Regions from separate parts of the Mesorhizobium sp. WSM4822 genome, predicted to be linked through region 1. Evidence: predicted binding sites of a transcription regulator. Region 1 holds the regulator's gene; each other region holds the start of a gene.
The links. The regulator PhoB, encoded in region 1, activates phosphate uptake and scavenging genes when phosphate is short. The targets are predictions, from matches to a motif close to TGTCATNNANCTGTCAT.
Positions count from the first base shown of each region.

Region 2: a site for PhoB is predicted at 2,348-2,364, ahead of ppk2 (polyphosphate kinase 2). Genes of this name have one in related genera too.
Region 3: a site for PhoB is predicted at 3,197-3,213, ahead of olsB (l-ornithine N(alpha)-acyltransferase). Genes of this name have one in related genera too.

Region 1 covers NZ_JBVVQM010000003.1:38,456-44,639, reverse strand. Annotated here, with positions in the region: gene pstC (phosphate ABC transporter permease subunit PstC) at 1-848, shown strand, start outside; gene pstA (phosphate ABC transporter permease PstA) at 845-2,161, shown strand; gene pstB (phosphate ABC transporter ATP-binding protein PstB) at 2,179-3,003, shown strand; gene phoU (phosphate signaling complex protein PhoU) at 3,030-3,737, shown strand; gene phoB (phosphate regulon transcriptional regulator PhoB) at 3,754-4,443, shown strand; gene AC0L3E_RS08185 (ROK family protein) at 4,460-5,707, opposite strand; gene xylF (D-xylose ABC transporter substrate-binding protein) at 5,978-6,184, shown strand, end outside.
Region 2 covers NZ_JBVVQM010000007.1:72,604-78,787, forward strand. Annotated here, with positions in the region: gene AC0L3E_RS17255 (GntR family transcriptional regulator) at 1-416, shown strand, start outside; gene AC0L3E_RS17260 (DUF982 domain-containing protein) at 503-763, shown strand; gene AC0L3E_RS17265 (hypothetical protein) at 830-982, opposite strand; gene AC0L3E_RS17270 (aldo/keto reductase) at 1,159-2,202, opposite strand; gene ppk2 (polyphosphate kinase 2) at 2,472-3,392, shown strand; gene AC0L3E_RS17280 (dihydrofolate reductase family protein) at 3,625-4,272, opposite strand; gene hemB (porphobilinogen synthase) at 4,491-5,522, opposite strand; gene AC0L3E_RS17290 (DUF2066 domain-containing protein) at 5,612-6,184, opposite strand, start outside.
Region 3 covers NZ_JBVVQM010000002.1:529,113-535,296, reverse strand. Annotated here, with positions in the region: gene AC0L3E_RS07445 (hypothetical protein) at 1-253, opposite strand, end outside; gene AC0L3E_RS07440 (hypothetical protein) at 353-553, opposite strand; gene grpE (nucleotide exchange factor GrpE) at 793-1,428, shown strand; gene AC0L3E_RS07430 (trimeric intracellular cation channel family protein) at 1,548-2,180, shown strand; gene olsB (l-ornithine N(alpha)-acyltransferase) at 2,258-3,133, opposite strand; gene AC0L3E_RS07420 (response regulator) at 3,314-5,596, opposite strand; gene acuI (acrylyl-CoA reductase (NADPH)) at 5,735-6,184, opposite strand, start outside.

The DNA.
Region 1 (6,184 bases):
TCGGCATCGTGCTTTCGATGCTGTTCCAGACGATCACCTTTTTCGAAAGCGTCTCGCCGATGAGTTTCTTCTTCGGCACCGTCTGGGATCCGCGTTTTGCCGCTGCCGGTTCGGGCGGCAGCCAGGGCCAGTTCGGTCTGATCCCGCTTCTTGCGGGCACGCTCTACATCGCCGCCGTCGCGCTGCTGGTTGCGGTGCCGGTCGGGCTGATGTCGGCTGTCTACATGGCCGAATATGCAACGCCCAAGGTGCGCTCGGTGGTCAAGCCGGCGCTTGAACTGCTGGCCGGAATACCGACCATCGTCTACGGCATCTTCGCCGTCGTCACGCTTGGGCCGTTCCTGCGCGACCTGTCCGCGGCGCTGACCGGCGGTTCGCCCTTCATCCAGGGCCAGAGCATCTTCACCGCCGGCCTGGTCATGGGCGTCATGCTGATCCCGGTCGTGTCCTCTCTTTCGGACGACATCATAACCGCGGTGCCGCGCGCCATGCGCGACGGGTCGCTTGGCCTCGGCGCGACCCGCTCCGAGACGATCAAGCGGGTGATCCTGCCGGCTGCACTGCCCGGCATCGTCGGCGCCATCCTGCTGACCGCCTCGCGCGCCATCGGCGAAACGATGATTGTCGTGCTGGCGGCGGGCGTCGCCGCCAACCTCACCATCAACCCGTTCGAGGCGATGACGACCATCACCGTCAAGATCGTCAACCAGCTCACCGGCGACCTCGAGTTCAATTCGCCGCAGACGCTGGTCGCCTTCGCACTCGGCCTGACGCTGTTCGCGCTGACGTTGGTGATGAACATCGTCGCGCTCTACATCGTGCGCAAATATCGGGAGCAGTACGAATGACCGACATTTCCATGGATACGATGGTCAGGGCGGCGGCCCATCCGCGCCGCGACATCGGCCTGAAGGCCCGTTACGCCGCCGAACGCCGTTTCCGCATCTATGGCGTCGTGGCGATTTCCGTAGGCCTGGCGTTCCTGGCAATCATGCTGATCACCATCGTCTCGAAAGGCTACACCGCCTTCTGGCAGACGACGGTATCACTGCCGATCTCGTTCGACGAGAAGGTGATCGATCCTTCCGGCAAGCGTGCAACCGATCCGAGCGTTCTGATCAAGGCAAATTATCCCAGGCTCGCCGAAAACGCGCTTGTGGCCAAGCTCGGCATCTCTCCTGATGACAAGCCGATGATCCAGAAGCTCAAGGGCTTCCTGTCGGAAGGCGCCCGCGTCCAGTTGCGCGACATCGTTGCCGCCGATCCGTCCGTGATCGGCACGACACGCAACGTCAACATCCTCGCCGCCGCCAATCTCGACTCGGCTTTCAAGGGCCAGATCGACCTCAGTGTCGAGGAAGCGCGACGCAAGGTCTCGGACCAGCAGATCACCTGGATGAACAAGCTCAAGGCCGAGGGCGCGATGGCCGAGCACTTCAACAGCGGCCTGTTCACCTACGGCGCCTCCAGCCGCCCGGAAACCTCGGGCATGGGCGTGGCGATCATCGGCTCGTTTTATATGATGGTGATCGTGTTGCTCCTGGCGCTGCCGATCGGCGTCGCCGCCTCCATCTATCTGGAGGAGTTCGCCAAGAAGAACCGTTTCACCGACCTTATCGAGGTCAACATCAACAATCTGGCAGCGGTGCCGTCAATCGTCTTCGGCTTGCTCGGCCTCGCGGTGTTCATCAATTTCCTGGGCATGCCGCGCTCCGCCGCTTTCGTCGGCGGCCTGGTGCTGACACTGATGACGCTGCCGACGATCATCATCGCGACGCGCGCTGCACTTGCCGCGGTGCCGCCGTCGATCCGCTCGGCGGCTCTCGGTCTTGGCGCCTCCAAGATGCAGATGGTGTTCCAGCACATCCTGCCGCTTGCCGCACCCGGCATCCTCACCGGCACCATCATCGGTCTAGCGCGTGCGCTCGGTGAAACCGCGCCCCTGCTGCTAATCGGCATGGTCGCCTTCGTCGCCGATCCACCGACGACGCCTTTCGATCCGGCCACCGCGCTGCCGGTGCAGATCTATATGTGGGCGAACGAGGCCGAGCGCGCCTTCGTCGAGCGCATGTCGGGCGCGATCATCATCCTGCTCGTCTTCCTCATGGCCATGAACATCACCGCGATCGTGCTTCGGCGTCGGTTCGAGCGGCGCTGGTAGAAAAAAGGCATTTTGGTATGAACATCATGACCGAACAGTCCCTTGAAAACGCAGTGGGCGATAAGATGAACGCCAAGTCGAACGAAGTGATCAAAATGCGCGGCGACAAGGTCGGCGTGTTCTATGGCGAGAAGCAGGCGCTGTTCGATGTCAATCTCGACGTCCGCCTGAATCAGGTGACGGCGCTGATCGGCCCTTCCGGCTGCGGCAAGTCGACCTTCCTGCGCTGCCTCAACCGCATGAACGACACCATCGATTCCGCGCGGGTAACCGGCAAGATAACGCTCGACGAAGAAGACATCTACGACAAGAACATCGATGTCGTCGAACTCAGGGCGCGCGTCGGCATGGTGTTCCAGAAACCCAATCCGTTCCCCAAGTCGATCTACGAGAACGTCGCCTATGGCCCGCGCATCCACGGATTGGCCAAGCGCAAGGCCGACATGGATCAGATCGTCGAGTCGAGCCTGAAGAAGGCGGCAATCTGGAACGAGGTGAAGGACCGTTTGCAGGAACCTGGCACGGGTCTTTCCGGTGGCCAGCAGCAGCGTCTGTGCATTGCACGCGCCATCGCCGTGTCACCCGAGGTGATCCTGATGGACGAACCGTGTTCGGCGCTCGACCCGATCGCCACTGCTCGCGTCGAGGAACTGATCGACGAACTGCGCCAGAACTATACGATCGTCATCGTCACCCATTCGATGCAGCAGGCAGCGCGCGTGTCGCAGCGCACCGCGATGTTCCATCTAGGCTATCTGGTCGAGGAGGGCGCCACCGACAAGATGTTCACCACCCCCGACGACAAACGCACCCAGGACTACATCACCGGCCGGTTCGGCTGAGCTCAGGCATATGAGGGACGAAGATCATGGGTGAACATACCGTTGCATCTTTCGATGAGGATCTGGAGCAGATCAGCCAGCTGATCCGCGACATGGGCGATCTCGCCCGCTCGATGGTCAGTGGCTCGACCAAGGCTTTGCTCAATTCGGACAATGCGCTGGCGCAGCGCGTGGTTTCCGACGATGCCATCATGGATGCCCGCCAGCGCGAGCTGGACGATCGCGCCATCACGCTGATCGCCAAGCGCCAGCCAATGGCCAACGATCTGCGTGCGGTGGTCGGTTCGATCCGCATGGCCGGCGACCTCGAGCGCATCGGCGACCTTGCCAAGAACATCGCCAAGCGCGTCGGCACTGTCGGGCTGAGCGTCACGCCGCACGATCTTTCGCATTCGATCGACGCGATGGCGCAGCTGGTGCTGATCCAGGTGCAGGGGGTCGTCGACGAGTATGCCGCCGCTGACGCGGCAGCGCTTGCCACGCTCAGAAACAATGATGAACGCATCGACGTCAAATACACCTCGGTGTTCCGCGAGCTGCTGACCTACATGATGGAAGATCCCCGCAACATCACGGCGTGCACGCACCTGTTGTTTTGCGCCAAGAACCTCGAGCGGATCGGCGACCACGTGACCAACATCGCCGAAAATGCCTACTATGTTTTGACCGGCACGCAGCTGCCAGCCAATCGTCCGAAGCAGGACGAGACGGCAATGTCCGCGCCAGCGGCATAACAGGGGTGACCAGCCGATGATCGCACCACGCATCATGGTGGTGGAGGATGAGGAGCCGCTAGGCGTGCTGCTCCGCTACAATCTTGAATCCGAAGGTTACCAGGTCGAGGTGGTGACGCGCGGCGATGAGGCCGAAATCCGGCTGCAGGAGAACGTTCCCGATCTTCTGGTGCTCGACTGGATGGTGCCTGCGGTTTCGGGCATCGAACTCTGCCGGCGCCTGCGAATGCGTCCCGAGACCGAGCGGCTGCCGATCATCATGCTGACCGCGCGAGGCGAGGAAAGCGACCGCGTGCGCGGCCTGTCGACCGGCGCCGACGACTATCTGGTCAAGCCCTTCTCGACGCCGGAGTTCATGGCCAGGGTCAAGGCGCTGCTGCGCCGGGCCAAGCCGGAAGTGCTGTCCAGCGTGCTCAAGGTCGGCGATATCGTGCTCGATCGCGAGTCGCACCGTGTCTATCGCAAGAAGAGCGAGATCCGGCTTGGGCCGACGGAATTCCGCCTGCTCGAATTCATGATGCGCCATCCAGGCCGCGTGTTCTCGCGCAGCCAACTGCTCGACAATGTCTGGGGCGAGACGATCTACATCGATGAGCGCACGGTCGACGTGCATGTCGGCCGGCTGCGCAAGGCGGTCAACAATGGCCGTATGCCTGATGTCATCCGCACGATCCGTGGGGCCGGATACGCCATCCGAGAGGACTGAACTCCCTCGTTTGAACTCACGCCACGTTCTTGCCGCCGAAACCGGATCTCGCCTGCACGCCCGGCGCAAAAATCTCCTGATCGACGAAGATCAGCGCCCGCATGGCGCAGCCTTCGCGGATCAGCGGCAGTTCGTTCGGCTCGGTGTCGAAAGAAATCGATTTGGAATGCTGGCCGCCGGCGGTCTGGGCAATCGCTTGCCGCAATGCCGGCTCGATCAGGTCGAAGGCGGCGGCGCTGACACCGACCATGGCGACCGGCGCCGGATCGATCAGCGCGAACAGGCTGCCGAGGCCGTAGCCGAGCGCTTCGCCGGCCTTGCGATAGGCTTCCCGTTCGGGTCCGTCACCTTCGCGGGCCGCGGCAGCCAGGGCGCGCATGTCGGCGTCGCTGACATCGGCAACGGGTTCTGCATCCTCGCCCATCTGCCTGGCGTTGCGCCAGATGGCGTAATTGCCCGCATAGGCTTCGACGCAGCCGCGCCGTCCGCAGCGACATAGCGCGCCGTTCGGCCGATGGATCATGTGGCCGAATTCGCCGCCCGAAGAATGGGTGCCGGTGAACAATTCGCCCTTCAGCACCAGTCCCATGCCGATGCCATGCGACAAAAGGATAGCGATGAAATCGTCGCGGTAACGATCGGGGTCGCGCCAGCGCAGCGCCACCGCCATCATGTTGCAGTCGTTCTCCATTATGGCAGGGATGCCGAACTCGTCTTCGAATATGTCGGCGAAGGCGATGTCGGTGTGCGGCGTGATCGGCGACCACAGCATGGCGCGGGCACGGGTGTCGGTGATGCCCTGGATGGCCAGCGCGATGCGGGCGATGCTGCGCACGTCCAGGTCGGGATCTGCCAGGCGGCGCCGCACGATGGCCGTGCATTCCCCGATCAGCGACTCGCGCGACATCGTCAGCGTGTCCAGCCGGCGCTGCTCCTCGGATATTACCTGGCCGGCATAGTCGATGACGGCGACGGAGAGGAAGTTCAGCGACAGCACCACGGTCATTACCGCGGCCGCTTCCGGATTGAGACTGAGGCCGACCTGCGGCCGGCCGCGTTTGAGCGAGCCGGCCTCGCTCGGCTTGCTTTCGGTCAGGATGCCTTCGACGATCAGGTCGGATGAAATCGCCGAGATGGTCGAATGGCTGAGGCTTGTGGTCGCGGCAATCTCGGTTCGCGACGGCTGTCCGGCGCGGCGCACTGCCGCGATCACCATGGCGCGGTTGCGGCGGCGCAGATCGTCGTGGCGGATTCCGACCGACATGTTCTTTCATATCCTCCCGGTCGCCGCGGTTCCTCCTGCCCCTGGAACGCTGTCGGTGACGCCGGTAAATACTGGCAGAAGCTGCAGGCCGTGTCATTTATTTATTCCGAGACTCGAAAAAAACTCGAAATGACATCAAAATCCATCAGAATCGATGTTGACAGCGTTCGGGCGTTGGCCCAGTATTTTTTCGAGGCTCGAAAAAATAGAGCCTCTGTGCCGGCCCTCGGGTCAGTTTGGTCGCGCCATACGCGGCGCAGGGAGGATAATATGAAAAGATTCACGGCCGCCATCCTGGCGGGTGCCGCCATGTCGCTGACGCTCGCGTCTGTCGCGCAGGCGAAGGACAAGGTTGTCGGCGTTTCGTGGTCCAACTTCCAGGAAGAACGCTGGAAGACCGACGAGGCCGCCATGAAGACGGCGATCGAGGCCGCCGGCGACAAGTACATCTCCGCCGATGCGCAGTCCAATCCCGGC
Region 2 (6,184 bases), on a different contig from region 1:
TTGCGGCACTTCGCCTGACATGCGGCCTGGCGGACCGGAGCGCCGTCGATGTCATCGAGGCGATGCTCGAGTCCTGCGACAACGACACGCCGCGCGAGGAATGGCATCGCGTCGGCATGGATTTTCACATCGAACTGGCGCGTCTGTCGGGCAATGAATTCCTGTTCCGGGCGGTGCGCGATGCCATGACGCGCCTGTCGCGGGCGCGTTGGCTGGAGGTCCGCGACGAAGCGGCCCTCAGCCGCGCCTGGGCTGAACATCGCGCCATACTGGCGTCGGCACGCCTTGGCGACGCCGATGAAGCCGCGCGCCTGCTGTCAGACCACATCGTCGGCAGCCGCGACCGGCTGGTGAAGTCGCTCGCCAACGATCGGCGCGGTCTTCGCGCCAGAGGCTTTGCCGTCGTTGCTGCTTAAAGGTGGATGAAGGGGCGCAAAGCGGCGTCTGGACGTATGCGCACTTTCGCCTCGCTTCGCAGACGCCGATGGCGTAAGGAGCGGCCATGGAAAACAACCGATTTGAAACACCTGTGACTGTGAAGTCAGTCGCGGCGGGAAGCACTCAGCTCTTGCGCACGGCGCGTGAGGCTTCCGACTACCTCCTCAACAGCTGGCCCGGCAAGCGCAGCCCCAAGCATCGCGCGGCCCTGCAGGCCTGCCATGACGCACTCGCCGGCGACAAACCGGCGATGAACGCCAGGCGCGCCTTCATCGCGGCAGCACGCGAAGTGGACGTGTTCGTCAGCGACAAGGCGCCCGCCTGACACAAGCCGACATTTGGGGCGGCAATCTGGATTGAGGCACGGCCCGCATCTGCGGGCCGTTTGCCGTCACTTTGCCGTTTCGGTTTCGGCTTCAGTCTCGTCTTCGGGCTTCGAACGTTCCCGCGCTGCAACCTTGGCTGCCAGCTTCTCGGCCTTTTTGGCCGCCTTCTGGCGGTCGCGTTCCTTGCGTTCCTGATCGTAGTTTGGTGGTCGCGCCATATCGGCTCCTTTTCACTGCCTTGCGGCTCTGGTCCTGCCTAGGAGCATTAGCCGTCAAACACAACAGCTGAAGCGATAGTGCGTCGATGATGGCCAGGCTTGCAAGATGTGCGTCGCAATGAAGAGGCCAGGTCCATTATTGCGGCGGCCGATACCTATCGCCATCGATTTGCCGGTCAGATGCCGCTTCGGTCAATCACCAGATCGGCGGCACCAAAACGGTCCTTTGCCGTCAGTTGCTGGTGCCAGTAGGGATAGAGCAAGGGCGGCCGGCTGACCGCGTCGAGGCGCTCGCGCTCCTCGCCGGAGAGCATCAGGCTTGCCGCCGCGATGTTGTCCCGGAACTGCGTTTCCGTCCTGCCGCCGATCACCAGCGAACTGACGGCCGGCCGGCCAAGCAGCCAGGCCAGCGCCACCTGCGCTGCCGACACGCCGCGCTGCGCGCCGATCTCGACAAGCACGTCGACGATCCGCCACAGCCGGTCCTCGTCGCGGATGGGCGGTTCGGACCAGCCCGCGAGTTGGCGGGCGGTGGGGCTGTCGCGGCGGTATTTGCCGGACAGCAATCCGCCGGCAAGCGGGCTCCAGACCAGGACGCCCAACCCCTGGTCGACGGAAATCGGCAGCAACTCGTACTCCGCCTCGCGCGCTTCCAGCGTGTAATGGATCTGCTGCGTGACGAAGCGCGGCTGATGATGGCTGTCGCTGATGCCGAGCGCCTTCATCACCTGCCAGCCGGAATAGTTGGAGCAGCCGACATAGCGGATCTTGCCCTGGGCAACCAGCGTGTCGAGCGCGGAGATGGTTTCCTCCAGCGGTGTCACGCCATCCCATTCGTGCAGGAAATAGATGTCGATGACGTCTGTCCTGAGCCGCTTCAGGCTCTTCTCGCATTCTCGGATCAGGTGATGGCGTGACAGGCCTTCATCGTTCGGGCCTTTGCCGATCCGCATCCGTGCCTTGGAGGCGATCAGCACGTCGCCCTTGCGCTTGCCGCCGAGCGCTTCGCCGATGATTTCTTCGGAAATGCCATTCGAATAGACGTTGGCGGTGTCGATGACATTAATGCCGGCGTCGATGCAGAGATCGATCATCCGGCGCGCCTCGTCGAGATCGGTCTTGCCGACAGCCGAAAACGCGCCGGCGCCGCCGAACGTCATGGTCCCCATGGTCAGCGTCGAAACTTTCAGGCCGGAACGGCCGAGGGTGCGGTATTCCATGTCGATCCTCGCGATTGCGTTGAGAAAGGGGGGTGCCCGAATGTGGCCGCTATTTGTAGGACAATTTGCGCGACTTGTCGCCATGCCAGGACGCCGGATCGATCATGCCTGGCGGGATTGGCAGCGGCGGCGATCACGCTCAGGCTGCAATAAAACCGTCATTGCAGGCCTATATTGAAGTCGGCTCAGGGGTTGCCGTTCCGGGCTGTAAGCCGGAGTTTGTGGCGCCGGACCTGAATCGACAGAGCTTGCAAGTGGAGCAGCCGATAATGACCGAGCTAAAACAGAATTCTCCGGCCCGGGATTGGCTTGAAGCCGAACTCGCCGACACGCTCGACGAAGACTATGAGCTCGAAATGTCGGAGCCGGCGCTGTCGATGGAGATCGCCAAGATCTACAAGAACTCGCATCCGCCTTCGATCGATCGCATGCAATATTTTCGCGACCTGATCACCCTGCAGTCCGAATTGATCAAGCTGCAGTCCTGGGTCGCCTACCACAAGAAGAAGCTGGTGGTGATCTTCGAGGGACGCGATTCGGCCGGCAAGGGCGGTGTCATCAAGCGCATCACCCAGCGGCTTAACCCGCGCATCTGCCGTGTCGTGGCACTGCCGGCACCGACCGAGCGCGAAAAGTCGCAATGGTATTTCCAGCGCTATGTCCCGCATCTGCCGGCCGGCGGCGAGATCGTGCTGTTCGACCGCTCATGGTACAACCGCTCGGGCGTCGAGCGGGTGATGGGCTTTGCCCAGCCCGATCAGGTCGAAGAATTCTTCCACGACGTGCCGGAATTCGAGCGCATGCTGGTCCGCTCGGGCATCACTGTGGTCAAATACTGGTTCTCGATCACCGACGAGGAACAGCAGATGCGCTTCCTGATGCGCATCCACGATCCAATGAAGCAGTGGAAACTGTCGCCGATGGATCTGCAGTCGCGTGTGCGCTGGGAGCAGTACACCAAGGCCAAGGAAGAGACCTTCGCCCGCACCAACATCCCGGAAGCGCCCTGGTTCATCGTCGAGGGCAACGACAAGAAGCGTGCGCGGCTGAACTGCATCGACCATCTGCTCAAGCAGCTGCCTTACGAGGAAGTGCCGCACGAGGAGATCACTTTGCCGGAGCGCGTCTTCAACCCCGAATACGAACGCCAGGTACTGCCGCGCGAGCTCTACGTGCCGGAGAAGTATTGATGGATCGCTCCCTTCTCCCCGTCACTATACGGGGAGAAGGTGCCGGCAGGCGGATGAGGGGCGGCGCCTGCGTTGGTTGAGTCAAAAAATTCTCCATGCTGGCAGAAGACTATTCTGCCGTTATATTGCCCTCGATAGCGTTTTCGGCGCCATACTTCGGCTGGCTGGCGTCGCCCCTCATTGCCCTGCCGGGCATTTCTCCCCGTATAGTGACGGGGAGAAAGATCTGTAACTACGCCCGCTTGATGGTGACGTGCGTGGCAAGCGGCGTCGCCACCTGCTCGCTGCAGATATAGCCCAGCTTGAGCATATCGAGGCCGGCGAAAAGGTTCTCGCCCGAGCCGAGCAGCACCGGCGCGATCGCCAGATGCATCTCGTCGATCAGTTTTTCCTGCAGATATTGCCGGATGGTGGCGACGCCGCCGCCGACCCGCACGTCCTTGCCGCCAGCGGTAGCCTTAGCCTGTTCAAGAGCTGAATGGATACCGTCAGTGACGAAGTGGAAAGTCGTGCCGCCCTCCATCATGATCGGTTCCCGCTTGTGATGGGTGAGCACGAAAACCGGCACATGATAGGGCGGGTTGTCGCCCCACCAGCCCTTCCAGCTGTCGTCAGGCCACTCGCCGCGGATTGGCCCGAACATGTTGCGGCCGAGGATCCAGGCGCCGACATTCTCGAAGCTGCGCGCCGCGAACGCCTCGTTGACGTCGGTGGTGCCGCCATCTTGTCCGAGCACCATCTCGCGGAAGGTGCGGGTGTCGACAAACCACTTGTGCAAGGATTCCCCACCGACGCCGAGAGGATTTTGCAGATCCTGATCGGGACCGGCGCCATAGCCGTCGAGCGACAGGGTGAAAGCGTTGACGCGAAGTTTGGACATGCGAGCCTCCTCGATAACAGATTGTGTTTTGCAAGCAGTTGTTTTGTAACAAACCGATTGTGAATTGCAACCGGTATTTTCAAGCTCAAACGAAGCTCAGGCAACGGTCAAGCGGCCCTCGCTATGGATTCCCCGGCCAGGAGCCGGAAATTGGTATGGATGTCGAAGCGGATTGGCCGACATTGCTCGCCGCGATCGGCCGTTGTCGCGAAGAGAAATTACCCCTTCAGCATCTCCGCCACTTCGGGTGCGAAATAGGTCAGGATGCCGTCGCACCCGGCGCGCTTGAAGGCGAGCAGCGATTCCAGCATTGCCTTCTCGCCGTCGATCCAGCCATTGGCGCCTGCCGCCTTGATCATCGAATATTCGCCCGACACCTGGTAGGCGAAGGTCGGCATCTGGAACTCGTCCTTCAGCCGCCGGATGATGTCGAGATAGGGCAGGCCGGGCTTGACCATCAGCATGTCGGCGCCCTCGGCGATGTCCTGTTCGGCCTCTCTCACCGCCTCGTCGGAATTGGCATGGTCGATGTAATAGGTCTTCTTGTCGCCCTTGAGCAGACCGGCGGTGCCCACCGCCTCGCGATAGGGACCGTAGAAGGCCGAGGCGAATTTGGTCGCATAGGACATGATCGCCACATCCTGAAAACCATTGGCGTCGAGCGCGTCGCGGATGGCGCCGATGCGGCCGTCCATCATGTCGGATGGCGCGATGATGTCGGCGCCGGCGGCCGCCTGGATGACGGCAGCGGCGGTCACCTGTTCCACCGTCTCGTCATTGACGATGATGCCGTCGCGCAGGATGCCGTCATGGCCGTGGCTGGTGAATGGGTCGAGCGCGGCGTCGGTGATGATGCCGATCTGCGGCACTGCATCCTTGATCGCACGGGTGGCGCGGTTGATGACATTGTCGGGATCGAGGATATGCGAGCCGGTCTGGTCGCGCAGCGAGATGTCCACATTGGGGAAGGTGGCGAGTGCCGGAATGCCGAGTTTCGCCGCGCGCTCGGCCTCCTTGACGGCGAGATCGATGGACAGGCGGAAGACGCCGGGCATGGCGGCGATCGGCTCGCGGACACCCTTGCCCTCGACGACGAAGATCGGCCAGATCAGGTCGTCGACTGTGAGCCGGTTCTCCTGCACGAGACGGCGCGACCAGTCGGCCTTGCGCATGCGGCGCAGACGGCGGCTGCCGGTGATCTCGTCGACGCCGCGCGCGCCGGCGGGCTTTGCGGGGGTGAATTTGTTCATCGCTAAATACTCTCGTTCGGGCAGGCTTTTACCACGAGCTCCCGCTGCTGACCAATGCGGCACGATTGTGCCAGCGATCCGGTCGAAGTCTATTCGGGTTGCCCATTGCCTGACAGAATCTGTGCCGCGCCTCTGATGGCGACACGGAAAGCCTCGTCGAAATTGACGCCGCGCACCTGCCAGCGGTAGGTCTCGTCGCCCGCCTTGAGCTGCCAATAGGCGATCCAGCCCAGTTCCTTGTCGCTCCAGACGAGACTGCCGGAAAGCGCCTGGTTGGCGCCGGCCTTCTTCGCCAGTGTGTCGAGCTTCGTCATCTCGGCATTGCGAAGCGCCTGATCGTCCAATCCGGTCTGCGACAGCTGCGCTGCCGTGGGAAAAGCCACCTGCATGGCCAGCGATCCGGCTGCATTGCCGAACGATTCGCGCATCGGCATGCCACGGTCGTCATCGGCATCGAGCGCGTAATGCATTGTTCCGCGCTCGGTCGTCAAAAAAACCGCCAGCCGCGGCCGCTCGGTCAGCCACGGCCTGCTGCCGAGCGAGGCCAGCACCGGGTCGATTTCAGCCGGCTTGTACTGGCAGTAGAGATTGTGGGGCCGATCGTACGTGCCCTGGTCGTCATGGTTGGGAATGCCTTGCATGCGGTCGCGGTAGCGAAAGCT
Region 3 (6,184 bases), on a different contig from region 1:
TGCCCATTCGGTCTGCCTTGTCGAGAGCCCGGTCTTCCGTGCAGCCTCGTTGACGGCGGTCGCGCCGATCGTCGCGACGGGGGCCTTCGCAATCGTCGTAGGCGGGGTCGCAATCTTCCATGAGCTTCAGCCGCGGGCCATGTTTGCCCAATTGCAGCTGAAGATTGTCTGCTTGTGCCGGAAAGGCCGCCAAGGTGATGGCGCCGAGGCCGACAAACGCTATCAGCGATGAGGTGATCGAAACCTTGCGCATTTACGTCCTCCATTGAACCACAACACATCTATCCTTAGATGGTTCGGCTCTCCCCGGCTATTGCCGATAGGAGGTTTGCTGCCAAGATCGATTGTTGCGTTAAGGCCGGCGCCAGCCGATGTCACCGCGCTCCGCCCCATCGAGGCGGTCGAGCAGTTCTCTGAACCGATCGGGGATGTCGGCCTCGGTGCGGAAGGCCGGCAAGGTGCGCAGAAAGCGGGTCACCGCCTCGGCGCCGAACTGGCGCCTGATCTCGATGGCCAGCCCCTCTGCCTTTTCGCCCATGTTGCGGGTCATCATCTCAAAATCCTGTGTCGGCTTCGAAACTCCTGCAGCAAGAGAATGGTTCCCCCATCATGCCTGTATGGCAAGCAAAGCCCGCGGTTAAGGTAAAATTTGAATTAAAGTCGAAATGTCTTGCCTGTCATTGCCCGGCCTTGGCCGGCGGCTTCCATAGTCGCTTACCCCTTGATTTTTGGCCGCCAAACATCGATATCGGGCACAAAATCCACATCATTCGAGATTGACGGGAAACGGCGATGAGCGACCAGGCAAAAGACGAACGCGCGCCCGACGAAGTCGAGGCGACCGAGCCCGCAGCCGAGCGCACGGAAGGCAGCACCGACGGCGACTATGAAGCCCTTGTGCGGCTGCTGAAGGAAAATGAAGAGCTGAAGGACCGCGCGCTGCGCGTGGCGGCCGAGATGGAAAACCTGCGTCGCCGCACGGCGCGCGATGTGCACGATGCGCGCACCTACGCGGTCGCGAATTTCGCCCGCGACATGCTGTCGGTGTCGGACAATCTGCGCCGCGCGCTGGATGCGATTCCCGCCGAGGCCAAGGCATCGGGTGACGCCGGCTTCAAGGCGCTGATCGAAGGCGTCGACCTCACCGAGCGCGCCATGCTGTCGGCGCTGGAACGGCATGGGGTCAAGAAGCTCGCGCCGGAAGGCGAGAAGTTCGATCCCAATTTCCACCAGGCGATGTTCGAAGTGCCCAATCCGGATGTCCCGGCCAACACCGTGGTCCAGGTCGTGCAGCCGGGCTATTCGATCGGCGACCGCGTGCTGCGCCCGGCCATGGTCGGCGTCGCCAAGGGTGGTCCGAAGTTCGCCGCCGCTGAAGCACCGGTTGAGCCGGGGCCGGTGAACGAACAGGCTGAGAAAGATGCGTAGTTAGCGCAGTAAGGGAGTAAGGGAGTAAGGGAGTAGGGGAGTAGGGAAGCGTACCAACGGTGCGGCTTTGTGATAAACATACTCTCCTATTCTCCTCTTCCCTTACTCCCCTGGTCTGCATGAATGCCATCGCGCTTCTCGACTATGCCGGTGTCGCCGTCTTCGCGGCGACCGGGGCGCTGGCGGCTTCGCGTAAGCAGCTCGACATTATCGGCTTCCTGTTCCTGGCCAGTGTCACCGGGATAGGCGGTGGCACGCTTCGCGACGTTATCCTCAACCTGCCGGTTTTCTGGGTTGCCAACTCCGGCTATGTGCTGGTCTGCGCCGCGGTTGCGGTGCTGGTCTTCTTCAGCGCGCATCGTGTCGAATCGCGCTGGAAGTGGCTGCTCTGGCTCGACGCCATCGGGCTCGCCGCCTTTTCGGTGATGGGCGCGGCCAAGGGGCTTGCGATTACCGGCTCGCCGGTCGTGTCCGTCATCACCGGCGTGCTCACCGCCACTTTCGGCGGCATTTTGCGCGATCTCCTTGCGGGCGAGCCATCGGTGCTGCTCAGGCCCGAAATCTACGTCACGGCGGCCCTTGCGGGTGCCGGCCTCTACACGCTTGGCGATCTTGCCGGACTGCCGCCGCTCGCCTCGAACCTCGCCGGCTTTGCGGCGGCGTTCCTCGTGCGCGGTGGTGCGCTCAAATTCGGCTGGTCGTTTCCGTCCTACAAGAGCCGACCCGGCAGGCGGCCGGAAGATATTTTGTGAAAGGAAGCGAATAGCGAATAGAGAGTAGCGAATAGGGGTTGAGCGAGATAGCTCCCGCTATTCGCTATTCGCTAGCGTCACGCAGCGAAGCGCTGGGCTTCGCCGCCATAATAGTTGACGTAGCGTGCGCCGATCTCCTTGACCGGCATCACGACGAACACATCGACCGTCGAGAATTCGCGATCGATGACGCAACCATCGCCGATGCGGGCACCGACGCGCAGATAGCCCTTGACCAAAGGCGGCATCGCGGCGATCGCCGCCTTGGCATTGACGGCCTCGATCGGCATCAGATCCATCGAGCAATAGCGCCCGGACACCGCGCGCACGTCCCAGGCCGAATTCGTCCGGCAGTGGTGGGCGAGATAGGTGAGCGCTTCGGCATGCGCCGCCGGCACGGTGCCGTGAAAGGACGCGCAGCCGGTCATCACACCGATTTCGTAATGATTGATGTAAGCCCAGATGCCTTGCCACAGCGCCTCGATGGTGCGCTTCGAGCGGTATTCCGGCAAAACGCAGGAGCGGCCGAGTTCAAGGAAACGCTGGCCGGGGTGGCGGGCGATGAGCTTGGTCAGCTCGAATTCACCTTCGGAATAGAAGCCACCGGCCGTGGCCGCGATTTCTTGCCGCAGCAGCCGATATGTGCCGACGATGCGGCGATGTTCGGGACCGGAAAGCGTGGTGTCCAAAACCAGCAGATGGTCGCAGAGCGGATCGAACCGGTCGGCGTCCCGGCGGTCATGGGCCTGGAACAGGTCCTTCCTGGCGCCAAGTTCGTCGTAGAACACCCGGTAGCGCACTTCCTGCGCGGCCGCGATCTCGGCCTCGTTGCGAGCGAGCCGCACTTCAAGATTGCCTATACGGCCCAGCGCAGCGCCCTTTATGACGGAATCGACGTTACGTCCGGCAAGCAAGGCGCTGCTGGCGTTCGGCCGAGTGTCACATTCCGGCATAACTGTATGCACGAGTGATTCTCCTTCGAGCCATCCCTCTTGGCACGGGGATACGGTGTAGGTGCAACAGGATTGTGACAGTACCGTGATACGACGTCATGGGCAATACTTCGTCGGCTGGCGAATACGATCAACCGGCTACGTTTAAGTGATCGCCCGTGCCGAATGGCGGTGGAAAGCTCAGGCCGCGACGACCTGCCCCTCGACGGCATTGACCAGCGCTTCGGGGTCGAGCGGTTTGGTGACAAAGCCGCTGGCGCCATGGGCCAACACCGCATGACGGGTCTTTTCCTGGCTGTCGGCCGACAGCACCATGATCGGCACCGGCCGCACGGCACTTTCTTCCTCATGGCGGCGGATGGCGGCAATCGCGTCCAGCCCGTCCATGACCGGCATGTGCAGATCCATCAAGACCACGTCGAAGCGGTCCTTGTGCGCGGCGCCGGTGACAGCCTCGACGGCGGCCTTGCCGTTGCCGACCACCTTGACGCGATGCCCGGCCTTCAGCAGCGTGGCGCGGGCCAGCATGGCGTTGATGTCATTGTCCTCGGCGATCAGCACCGACAGGCCGCGCTGGCGGTTGCCGACGGCCCGCAGCGACGGTGCGCCGCGCTTTTCCGGCAGCGGCGGGCCGAGGCTCGGAGCATGGCTGCTCAACAGAACACGCAGAAGTGTTCCGCCACGCACCGGCCTGGCCAGGAAGGTTGCGTAGCCGCTGGCACGGAACTCGCCAAGCATGCCGCGATCGGTCGGCGCGATCAGCGTGATCGCCTCACAGTCGGAGAAACCGCTTTGGCGCAGGCGCTTGAGCAGCCTTCCGTCGCCTTCTTCCATCGCTGCATCGACCAGGATTGCATCGCAGCCGGCGGCGAAAGGCGCGGCCTGTGCGGCAGTAGTGGCGATGTCGACCGCGCCGCCATTGGCGCGGATGGTGCGGGCGATGGCGTCGGCCTCGACGGCGTTCTTCGACAGGATCACCGCGCGTCTGCCCGAGAGAGCATTCTGGTGGCCCTGCGGCGCTTCGGTGGCCGCTGTCGCAGGGATTTCGAAGACGAATTCGGATCCCTGGCCGAGCCGGCTGGATACCGAGATCGTGCCGCCCATGGCGGCCACCAGGCGCCTGGAGATGGCAAGGCCGAGGCCGGCCCCGCCATGGGTGCGTGTCGACGTGCCGTCGGCCTGCTCGAATTCCTCGAAAATGCGTTCCAGGTCGGCGTCACGCAGGCCCGGACCGGTATCGGCGATGGTGAAGCATATGCGGTCGCTGGTTTCGGTGCGTGCGCGTGCTATGCTCACCAGCACGCCGCCGCTGTCGGTGAACTTGATGGCGTTGCCGATGAGGTTGAGAAGCACCTGCCTGACCTTGCCCGGATCGGCGGTGATCAATTGCGGCACGTCGGGTTCGACATGGCAACCCAGTCCGATATCCTTGGCGAAGGCGCGCGCTGCCAGCAATTCGATGATGTTGTCGGCGATCTCGCGCACCGACATCGGCTGCGGCTCGGGGTCGAAACGCCCGGCTTCGATCTTGGAATAGTCGAGAAGATCCTCGATCAAGGCAAGCAATGCGCTGGCCGAGGTCGAGACGGCGCCGACATAGGTCTGCTGCTCCGGCGACAGGCTGGTGTCGGCGAGCAACCTGGCCATGCCCATAATGCCGTTCATCGGGGTGCGGATTTCATGGCTGACGGTGGCAAGGAAGCGCGATTTGGCCTGGCTTGCATATTCGGCCCGTTCGCGTGCGGTGATCAGCGACGATTCGGCGCGTTTGCGGGCGGTGATGTCGCGGGCGATGGCGCGGTGCGAAACCGCGCCGCTGTCCTTGTCGCGCACCGACAGTTCGATCCACGAGAACCAGCGCTGCCCGCTCGGCGTGCTGATGGAGACATCGGTGGAACTCAGGCACTCATGGTCGGAAAAGGCGGCATCGGGAACCATGCCGACCTCGATGCCCAGTTCCGCCAGGGTCTTGCCGGCGAGGTCGCGCTGGTCGATCTCGACGAGATCGGCGAAGACCTTGTTGGCATAGACGATGTAGCCGTCGCGGTCGCGATGGATGACGAGATCGCCAAGCGCGTCGATCAGGCCGCGAAAGCGCTCGTCGCTCTCCTGCATCTCCCACATGCGGTCGGCCAGCGTCTCGATCTCGGCGCGGCTGCGGGCAGTGGTTTCGTCAAGAAGGGCGGAGGTGCGATGTTCGCTCCGCCTGGCGCGCAAATGCAGGGCAAGGCCGGTTGCCAGCAATGCGACGCTGATGAAGATCGGTGCCCCGGTCAGATGCGCCAGCCCGGCCACCAACACGATGGCGACGAATGTCAGAAAGGGCAGGCTTTCGCGCCTGGAGAATTCCGGCTCGGGCACCAGCGGCGGCGCGGCGACAAAGCGCCGCGTCGACGCCGGCGGGAGCACCGCATCGACGTCGTCGCCAGTGTCCGCCTGTTGGCTGCCGGATTCCGCGATCATGCGAAATCCTTGCCAGACAGAGATTATGGAAAATTGCGGCGGATCGTTCGAATTTTAGCGGATGAGCGCTTTTTGCCGAGGCGCGGCGGGTTTGCCACCAGATCTGGCGATTCCATCCCTTCCGGCAGTTGGGCGGAGTCACATATCCACGACGACGCGGCCGCGGATCTTGCCGTCGACGATGTCGCGCGCGGCATCGACGATGCCATCGAACCCGATGGTGCTGGACAGGCTGGCGAGCTTCTGCAGATCGAGGTCGGTGCCGATGCGGCGCCATGCCTCGAGGCGGACTGCTTTAGGCGCCATCACTGAATCGATGCCGAGCAATGAGACGCCGCGCAGGATGAAGGGCGCGACGCTGGCCGGCAGGTCCATGCCGCCGGCCAGGCCGCAGGCGGCGACCGCGCCGCCATAGGAGGTCATCGAGAGCACATTGGCCAGCGTGTGGCTACCGACGGCGTCGATGCCGCCGGCCCAGCGCTCCTTGGCCAGCGGCTTGGCCGGCTGGGCAAGCTCGTCGCGCGATATCACTTCGGCGGCGCCAAGGTCGATCAGATAGGGGCTTTCGGCATTGCGGCCGGTGGAAGC